Regions from separate parts of the Paenibacillus provencensis genome, predicted to be linked through region 3. Evidence: riboswitches for the same ligand, from Rfam matches in the RefSeq annotation. Region 3 holds a riboswitch; each other region holds the start of a gene.
What was found. A riboswitch is a leader RNA that binds a small molecule or an ion and turns the genes downstream of it on or off. The one in region 3 is predicted to bind cyclic di-AMP.
Positions count from the first base shown of each region.

Region 1: it holds a riboswitch for cyclic di-AMP, as region 3 does, so the genes downstream of both, ACFQ3J_RS09105 (C40 family peptidase) here and ACFQ3J_RS13420 (hypothetical protein) in region 3, are expected to answer to the same signal.
Region 2: it holds a riboswitch for cyclic di-AMP, as region 3 does, so the genes downstream of both, ACFQ3J_RS21200 (C40 family peptidase) here and ACFQ3J_RS13420 (hypothetical protein) in region 3, are expected to answer to the same signal.

Region 1 covers NZ_JBHTKX010000001.1:1,898,177-1,901,460, forward strand. The annotation lists gene ACFQ3J_RS09100 (DUF11 domain-containing protein) at 1-1,500, shown strand, start outside; cyclic di-AMP (ydaO/yuaA leader) riboswitch at 1,849-1,986, shown strand; gene ACFQ3J_RS09105 (C40 family peptidase) at 1,993-2,454, shown strand; gene glgD (glucose-1-phosphate adenylyltransferase subunit GlgD) at 2,576-3,284, opposite strand, start outside.
Region 2 covers NZ_JBHTKX010000004.1:127,839-131,122, forward strand. The annotation lists gene ACFQ3J_RS21190 (IS3 family transposase) at 103-984, opposite strand; gene ACFQ3J_RS21195 (transposase) at 993-1,289, opposite strand; gene ACFQ3J_RS21200 (C40 family peptidase) at 1,393-1,872, opposite strand; cyclic di-AMP (ydaO/yuaA leader) riboswitch at 1,877-2,019, opposite strand; gene ACFQ3J_RS21205 (copper-translocating P-type ATPase) at 2,940-3,284, shown strand, end outside.
Region 3 covers NZ_JBHTKX010000001.1:2,772,389-2,775,672, forward strand. The annotation lists gene ACFQ3J_RS13415 (HAD family hydrolase) at 1-568, opposite strand, end outside; gene ACFQ3J_RS13420 (hypothetical protein) at 763-1,176, opposite strand; cyclic di-AMP (ydaO/yuaA leader) riboswitch at 1,317-1,476, opposite strand; cyclic di-AMP (ydaO/yuaA leader) riboswitch at 1,616-1,841, opposite strand; gene ACFQ3J_RS13425 (glutathione peroxidase) at 2,223-2,702, shown strand; tRNA gene ACFQ3J_RS13430 (tRNA-Leu) at 2,881-2,963, opposite strand; gene ACFQ3J_RS13435 (urease accessory protein UreF) at 3,281-3,284, shown strand, end outside.

The sequences.
Region 1 (3,284 bases), 870 kb from region 3:
TCTAACACTGGAAATGCAGATGCAGAGGTGATTGTGCGGGATGCGATCCCGGAGAACCTGCAATTTATTGCTAACAGCGTCCTTATAAATGGGCAGCCTCTTCCGGGGGCAGACATAACCTCAGGTCTAAATATAGGCATCGTTGCCAGCAAGTCTGCCACGAATATCCGTTTTCAGACAATCGTCACGAGCCTCCCGCCTTCTAACGAGCTCTACAATGTGGCAAGCGCAGCGTATACTTTTCAAACGTTGGATGGTCGAATAATTAGGAGGGATATTACTTCAAACGGTGTACGAATCTCACTTGCGAATGCGCAGCTCATCATATCTCAGCGAGCAAACACTATGCAAACCTTTGTTGGAGATGTCATTACATTTACAATAACGATTCAAAATACGGGCACTGTACCAGTGGTCAATGCGAGATTAAGCGTATTGCTCTCTGCAGGGATGAGCTTTGTGCCGGGGAGTGTGGTGCTTAACGGTATCATCTCTCCGGGTCTAGATCCTGTTCAAGGCTTTATACTTCCGGTCATTAACCCTGGGGAGGTTATACAGCTGACATACCAGGTACGTGTGCTGAGCATTAGTAGTCCCTTATCCAGTGAAGTACTCGTATCTTACACCTCTGACGGGGTGCTTGTTCAGACTGGTTCCAATGAAGTTGTGCTGTCACCGGTTGATCCTGTTGTGAACATGATCGTAACGGTAATGCCTGAGCAAGTCACCTATGGAGGAGCTGCTCAGTTTACCGCTACGATACTGAATGAAGGAGATCTTCCGATTGAGGCTGTTTACTATATGAATTTTCCACAAGGTCTTATCTTCCAGGATCATTCTGTTCGAATTAACGGGGTTGAAGTTCAAAATGCAAATCCTGTGATCGGTATACGGCTGGGCACTTTGTTTCCACGTTCTAGAACCGTCATCACGTATCGAGCCCTTATATCCTTTACACCATATTCCCGGATATCTCAGATGAATTTGATGAATCAAGCATCCCTTCAGTTTACGTATCGACTGTCAGATAGCAGAACGGTCTCGCTCCGAGAGGAAGCAGAGGTCCAGGTATTATTTCTTGCTCCTGTTATTCAGGCGGTGCTTACCTCATACCCTGCCCGGGTTGAACGGGGTGACGAGGTGACCATTCAGATCTTAATTCGCAATACTGGAAATCTAGCTGCAGCTCTATCGCTGAGAGGCCTCACCCCACCGGGTACCGAGCTTATATCAGGTCACTTGCGCTTACAAGATGGGACGACGAGGGTCTTCTATACACAAGATTTAATAAATGGGATACTCTTCATCGGTGTTCTTGAGCCGGGAGAGTATGCTGAAATTGAATATATCGTTCGTGTGAAGATCGACGGACTCTTACCATCCGATTTGTTAAAAGGGTATGTCACTGCATTATTCACTTATTTGTTTGAGAATGAGGAATATACACTGGAAGTCAATTCGAATGAATACATCATCGTAATCGAGCAGCATGATGAATAGGAATAGATATTTCATGATATAAGAATCCCTCTCTCTCTTCCTTCTTAGGAAGAGAGGGAGGGATTTTTAATTCTTAGGATTTATGCAAAATCTTCATTCTACTCAGTTCGACAGAAACTAATTACAAGTTTGTTAGAAATTTATGAACAAATGATCCATTCTACATTTCTTATACCTACGGATTAACGAGTGTTTAAACCGTTATTTTACATAAAAACGAAAAAACTATGCCAAACTTCGGAAAAGAGAGTTGATAAATATACCAGTGAGTGATAAAATCCAAGAATAGATAAAGTAACAATTTCGTAATTATTAATGTCACTTCGTTGTCGAAATCTTTAGGTGAATGACTGATAACTGCCGAATTCTAGCACCAAGAAGCGGGGGACCCGACCATTTTATGGGTGAATTGATCAATATGAAGTGATCATAGGGAACCTTCAACCGAATCCTTAGCTAACCTCGCAGGCATTGGAAGGAGTATTATTTACTTTGAAAAAGACACTAACAGCTGCGGCATTAGGGTTCGCTCTATTATTCTCCGCAGGAGTCACAGAAGCATCGGCTTCCATTCTATCCAAAACAGTTAACAATACGGTAGGCATACCATACCAATATGGCGGTTCGACCCTTTCTGGGTTTGATTGCTCTGGATTTACTCGTTATGTATATAAGCAGCTTGGCGTAAATCTGCCTCATAGCTCCAAACAGCAATTTCATAAAGGACAGGCTATCAAGAAATCTGAGCTTGTAAAGGGAGATCTCGTCTTCTTTAATACTAGTGGATCCGGTGTTTCACATGTAGGAATCTATCTTGGCAATAACCAATTTGTCTCCGCTACTTCTTCCAAAGGGATTGCTATTACACCTATTAACAAAGGCTATTGGAGCTCCAAGTATTACGGCGCCAAAAGAATGCTTAGCCCGGCCTCTGCTAAAAGAGCTGGATTATAATTACATTACCCGATCTATTATTTCTCAAACAACATAAGCGTATAGCCATGATAGAAGGTCCAGGAATGATTCCTGGACCTTCTGCTGTGTACGCCTGCTCAGCCCGCATGGAGCATAGCGTTTAGATTTGGCTGCTCTTCGCAATCACATAAGGCTTCTTAACATCACCGATCAGCTTGCGATCCACAGATAAGTGTACATCCTTATCCAATATCACGTTCTCAAGCACCGCATTCTCCTCAATTACGCATTTCTGCATAATAATCGAGTTGCGTATTTGCGCCCCGCTATGTATTTTAACTCCTCTGAAAATGATGCTGTTCTCCACGGTTCCTCCAATAACGCATCCGTTCGCAATCAAGGAATTATTGACTTCTGCATGCTCTAAATAACGAGTTGGCGGTTCATACTTAATCTTGGTATGCACCTCATGATATTTAAACAGCTGGTTGTATTGTTCTTGCTGAAGCAGTTCCAGACTAATGCGATAATAGCTGTCTACGGAGTTAATCACGGCATGATATCCGTTATAAGCATAAGCAGCGATCTTGAGATTGGCCAGGTTGTTCTGAATTCCATCTCGAAAGAAATGGTTCTGGCCATGAGCAATACAGTGTTCTATTAATTTCAAGAATAGCTGCTTCTCCACAATAAATGCACCCAAATAGATATTAGGATGTCCACCTTCTCCATGCATCCCTGTGACCCATCCGTTGTCCACATCCATCCGGATGCATGAAGCATGTTCGGGGAGGATTTCATCTACTCTTTTATACAGCAAGGTGATGTCAGCCTGTGTTTCCATATGATTATTAAACATCTCTCTATAA
Region 2 (3,284 bases), on a different contig from region 3:
ACAAAGACTTTGTTAAAAAATATCTAAAGCTAGAATAGATAGTAAAAAACAAACCCGTAATGAACTGACCCCTGTCAAGTAGACAGTAATTTAAAAGCATCATTAAGCAACCTGAGTCCGATATTCATACGGGCTTAGGTTGTTTAGTTTCTGTTGAAAACGTTGGTGGTTGTAGAAATGGATGTACCGTTGGACGGCATGCTCTACTTCCTTACTAGTACGAAAAGTGTATAGATTAAAACACTCCGATTTAAAATGACTAAAAAAGTTCTCCATACATGCGTTATCCCAACAATTCCCTTTTCTCGACATACTGGCAATCATCCCGTATCTTTTAAGACGTTGGTTATATTGGCGAGAGGTATACTGGAACCCTTGGTCACTATGTAGGAGAATTCCTTCAACTTTTTGTTTTTTTCTTGCCTTTGTGAGGGTATCCATCACAAGCTTGAGATCATTTCTTCGACTGATCTGATAGGAGATAATTTCGTTGTTATACAAGTCTTTAATAGCTGATAAGTATAGTCTCTGCCCGTTGAATATTAAATAGGTAATGTCGGTGACCCATTTCTCATTTGGTTTTGAAGCTCTAAATTCTCTGTTTAGAAGATTACTCGAGATCACATAGGCTTCTCGTTTCCCATAATAAAGTTTTTTCTTGCGGACGACCGCTTGAATCCCCATCCCGTTCATCAATCGTTGGATTCGTTTGTGATTTACTCGTAGTCCGTATTTCTTTTTAATCCATACTCTGACCCGTCGATATCCGTAAATTCCTCGTACCTCTTTATAGCATTCCGCTATCTTCTTTTTAATCTGTCTATTCTCAAGTTGCTTAGGTGAGGTGAACTTTTGCCTTTTTATCCATCGGTAATATCCACTCCTCGAGACTTGAGCGAGTCGACAAAGAAGGAGGACGCTATATCCGTTTTTGGTCAACTCCTCAATCACAGCAAACTTTTTGTTACAAGGTACTAAATCCATTCCACCTTTCACATCTTTAAGAGCTTTTTTAGCAATTCATTTTCAGCTTCAAGCCGTTTTATTTTAGTCTCAGGATCTTCAGTTCTTGTTCGTGGTCTACCTTTACCAGGACCTTTTGCTAATCCACATTTTTCTTTAAGCCCTGTTATTCCTTCAATTTTAAAATGCTCCACCCAACGGCGTACCAAAGAGTGATCGATTCCTAGCTCTTTTGCAACCGTTTTGTAGCCCATGCCATCTTTCAAGTATAAATCCACCGCTTTTTTCTTGAACGCTATATCATACGTTTTTCTAATTTCCCCCATAATAAATCCCCCCATAATAGACAGAGTAATGTGCTTGCTTTTTTCTGTCTACTATGAGGGGATCATATCATAATTACCTGGGCTTGTTTAATTACAAATCGTATTAGTGCAATACACTGACCATTTTTGTATAACTTTGTTTAGAGATGGTACGTCTTGCTGTAACGTATCGATCCTTGTAATATTTCTCAGTTAGTCTACTAATTCTTACACCTTTACTGCTGGAAGAATGAGCAAATTGCCCACTCCCGATATATATCCCCGCATGTGATATACCAGCACCACTTGTATTAAAGAATACCAAGTCACCAGGTTTTAGATTATTCTTTGATACCGGGGTACCAGTTTTTGCTTGGGCATTTGAGGTACGAGGCAGATTCAAATTGAATTTATCAAAAATGTATAATATAAATCCCGAACAATCAAATCCACTTGAAACTGAAGTCCCCCCCCACTTGTACTGGGTACCTACAACTTGACTTACTTCTGAACGCAATTTGGATTGATCATCAGCAAATGCATTGGTCGCACCGGCAGATAAAATTAAAGCAGAACCAATTAACGATATCATGAATTTCTTCAAACACATATTCTCCCTTCGGATGCCTACGGAGTTAGTTAAGAGTTAGTTAAGAGTTCGGTAGAAGGTCCCTTTATCCTTTCCAGTCAAGAATAATTCACTCAGAATGAATCCCCCGTTTTCAAAAATGAAACTAGGCAAAAAAATTAATTTTTTGTAACCCTACATAATGTAGTACATTTTCGTATATGTTGTCAATCACATCCTTCAAATCCATCTTTTATTTCATTTCATGACAATTTTCATTCAAATCGCTGCAATATCTAGAAAAATGAAATGAAAAATTCCACATTCTTTTTATAGTTGTTGATTATATATAAATAACAATTTTGTAACTAATTTAATTTCAATTTCCATGAAAAAACTCTAAGAGACAGATTACAAAATGCAGAATCAGTTAACTCACTCTACTATAAAGGAAGGAAAGGTGCATTCAACAATACAAACCTCCATTCATTTTAGAAAGATTACATTGTTGATTATTCAGTTTGTTTTTACCTCAACAAGCCTCACCACATCTGCACATACTTCATAATAAATATCGGCACGGTCTCTCGTGCATAAACGCTATTCGTTTACCTTGCATGCCTGCCATCGATCCACCATACAAGGTCAGTATTCTTCAAATACATTTTGGTATTGTTCATGAACAAAATCCAAGATTTATGTTTTAGTGTCAATCATCACCTTTCAAACTGTTTTAAAATATCCGGAAACCAAATCTTCTCATTGCTTTACTAGGACTTGAAACCTTTTGTAGGATTGAATATTATATAACCCAAATTTATGTAGAATTTGTGAAGAAAGCTTAATAAAAATATAAGATATTGGTCTTGTTATTGAACACAAATTACATAATTTTAGTTAAAATTAGTTTGCATTTTATCGCATCTTTCCATCTCCTATAAAATTCCTTTATTGTATCCTCGTGAAAAGAATGCAAATAAAAATCTAAACTAAATACATTGTACATGTTTAATTTAGTCTTAATGGGTAAAAATACTACGTGATGTAGTCCTACTTTCTTATCTATTACTTCACACTAAAGATCCTATGACGAGGTGAATTCAATGTATAATGACCCCAAAAAAAGCGTGAAACATCAATCACTGAACAATCATACGCAAGGGCACGAAAGTGAGAAGCATGGTGCCGAGCACCATCATAGTGGGGATAAGCATGCCGGTCATCATGTAGATGATTTTAAGAGACGCTTTTGTATTTCACTAATTATCACCATTCCTATCATAGCTTTATCGCCCATGATTCAGATGTCAATTGGTGTAAATTGGCGTTTCCCATATGACACTGTCCTGCTGTTTCTACTGTCTTCCTTTGTCTTCTTTTATGGAGGTAGGCCTTTTCTAGTTGGTGCATATCGGGAACTAAAACAAAAGAACCCAGGAATGATGACG
Region 3 (3,284 bases):
GAATTGTAAGCATCCCAAGTGACTTGGCTGGGATAATGTCATTGTCAATTCGATCACCAATCATGATGGATTCATTGGGCTCTGCTCCAGCTGTTTTCAAAGCATACTGATATAAGCGCATATCCGGTTTGGACAATCCCTGTTCGGCCGAGCAAGCGATAACATCCACATAAGAACGGAGTCCATATTTCACCATCCGCTCTTCCGTACCCGGACTTTGATTGGCAATGATACCGATCCTGTAGCGCTCACCCAGCTGTTTGAGAACGGCCCTAGCTTCAGCATACGGCTCTTCCAGCTCCTTTTGAAACTTGAGCCTTGACTTGATATACTCTCTGTCTTCCTCGGAAGGCACGAGCTCTGAAATCGCGTATTGCATGGGAGAAGCTATATAATTCGAATAGCTCTGAATAAATTTACTGCGAACATCCTCCATCGTGATGTTATACCCAAGTCCATTTGCTTCCTTTACAAATTGACCGATAATGTGATCAACGGGAACCCATTCATTTACGAGAGTATCTCCTATATCAAAAAAGAGCCATTTCACATGATCAAATTTCCCCATATTGCCATTCTCAACCTTTCCATCTGTAAATATAGAAAAAGAGACCCATGGTTATATCACGAGTCTCACATGCTATGTTTTCTTTAACTCCAGTATATCAACCCTATATCTAATTACGCAAACTGTATCGTAAGCACCTACACTAGCTGCAAGCTGCAGTCTCCTGCTTCTATTGCTGTGTACGTACAGATCAATTAATTAACGGCAGCCCGTTCGCCATTTAGCAAGAATCCAACTTCGCCCTTGATTGTAAAAATAACGTGGTCTGCACCCATACCGCGGTATACTCCGCGAGGATGATTCAGCTGTGTAATAATCGTAATCGGTTTACGTGTCCATGGTCTGCATATTTGCAAGAACCGACAGGTCAGATTCAAGCTGTTCTCAAAAATAAAAATACGCCCTACCGTTGCATTAGGCAGCAGCCATTTACTTGCAAACGCAGTATCCATACGTATAATGTGCTCTACTCCAAGTCGTTTGACCTGCTTCTCTTCCTGCGCACTATTTGTCAGGACAGCAAAAGAGAGCTTCTTGTACATTAATAATCGAATAAAATTTCTGGCGGCTTCATTCGGCGCCGTAACTAAAATAACTTCATCACTCATCACAATAATATCCTCCCTGTTTTAGAAAAAGACAACAAAAAAAGAACACCGACAGATCAAAGGCATGCCCGGTGCTCTCCCACCTTTATATCAGAACATGGCAAAACATGACCTGTTATAAGATGCTACGCGGCTTGCTGCCTCTCCCTTTTTTACGCTTACGAGGTTAGCTGTCGGATTCGGACAAGAGAGATTGCCCTATTCATGGCAAGAGCCATGAAATTCACCCCATGGATCTGAAGCATCCACATCTGGGTCCCCCGCTTTTTGCTATCGACAAAAATTCAGCGCACAAACAAAAACCACAGAGGACTAAACCCCTGTGGCTGATCGCTCACAAGATTTATCATTCCTCTCTCAAACGTTCGTACAGAAGATAACTAAAGAATAATCACTGTAAAGAAGTGAAGGAAGAACCTTGCGTATCTTCCACATCTTTAGTTTAGCTCTGTACAGCTTACGAGGTTAGCTGTCGGATTCGGACGGTGAGAGTCGTCCTATCTGTTCCTGATGATTCCATATGGAGATTCCCACATGAATCCTCGGTTCAGAATTCACCCCATGCAAGCGTGTTTCATTCGGCTCTCACACCGAATCAAGCACTCTGCTAACTTTGGTTCCCCCGCTCTCCGCCAGATTAGGCAGAAATTAAGCTATCATAGCAATGAGAAACTACTCTAATATAAGGTTTTCATTTGCTCAAGATTTACGATATGAATCATACACCCGTAGAAAATCGATGTAAAGCTCCTGCAGTAGTTCATTTTGACGATCTAGGGCTGTTTTGGGATAGAATAAGAATAAAACATTCACCACTGTGCATTTAGCTAATCTGTTCTAAGTTTATCTCGATTTCTCGCTTAATTCAAATAACCAAGTTGGGCATCAACAATATATTCATTCATTTTCTAAGCCATGTTTGACTTTCTTCATATATTGCTTAAAATTAAATTGTTATCAATATATATATATAGAGATTGAATAAGAGCGGCTATACAAGCATCATTTATATATTCCATAATAATTAGGAAGGGATGGATGAAGGCATGTCGATTTATCAATATCAAGTGAATACACTAAAGGGTCAGAAATTAAGCATGGAGGAGTACAAAGGAAAAGTACTCTTGATCGTAAATACAGCAAGCAAATGTGGATTAACTCCTCAATACAAAGGGCTTCAGGAGCTATATGACAAATTCAATGATCAATCCTTTGAAATTCTCGGTTTCCCCAGCAACCAATTTGCCGAACAAGAACCCGGCTCAAATGAGGAAATCGCTGAGTTCTGCCAAATGAACTATGGCGTAAGCTTCCCGATGTTTGAGAAGATTAAAGTGAATGGTGACGAGGCGCATCCGCTGTTCAAGCACTTGAAGAACAATGCACCAGGTATACTTGGATCCAAAACAATTAAGTGGAATTTCACCAAGTTTCTTATTGATCAGAACGGAAATATCGTGAAAAGATACAGCCCACAAACGACACCGGACAAGATTGGAGCGGATATCGCCAAGCTGTTAAAATAGGATTCCTGCATAAATCCTAATATGTACAATCGATCGACTAAATCATCATCCCCCAAGAGAAGCCTCAGTAGAGACTTCTCTTCTTTTTGTTCACCTTCTATGTCATATCGTGTTGAAGCCCATACTGGGCACACCAAAAAAGAGCTTGAAGCAATTGCTTCAAGCTCTTTCGTTATGATGCGGTCGAGAGGACTCGAACCTCCACGGGTATACACCCACTACCCCCTCAAGATAGCGTGTCTGCCATTCCACCACGACCGCGCATCTTGTATAGCATTTTCGTGCCAACAAAATATATTATACACAACTACAACCTATAAGTAAAGGGTTTATTTCAAATTATGCTGTAGTTTTTCCGAAGAGAATAATAAGTCATGTATATGTTATTATATTTAACATGAATTAAGGTTTGTCACCTCTTTTCATATTGATGTTTAGTTTTTTATTGACAAAAATCGGATTTTTATGTAAAAATACATATCAAACATAATGATATTATATAATAAGTTGACATATACATAACGCGTAATTCCAACCAAGATGGTTACCACGTTTAACACTATAAGGGGGCGAATCTGGTGA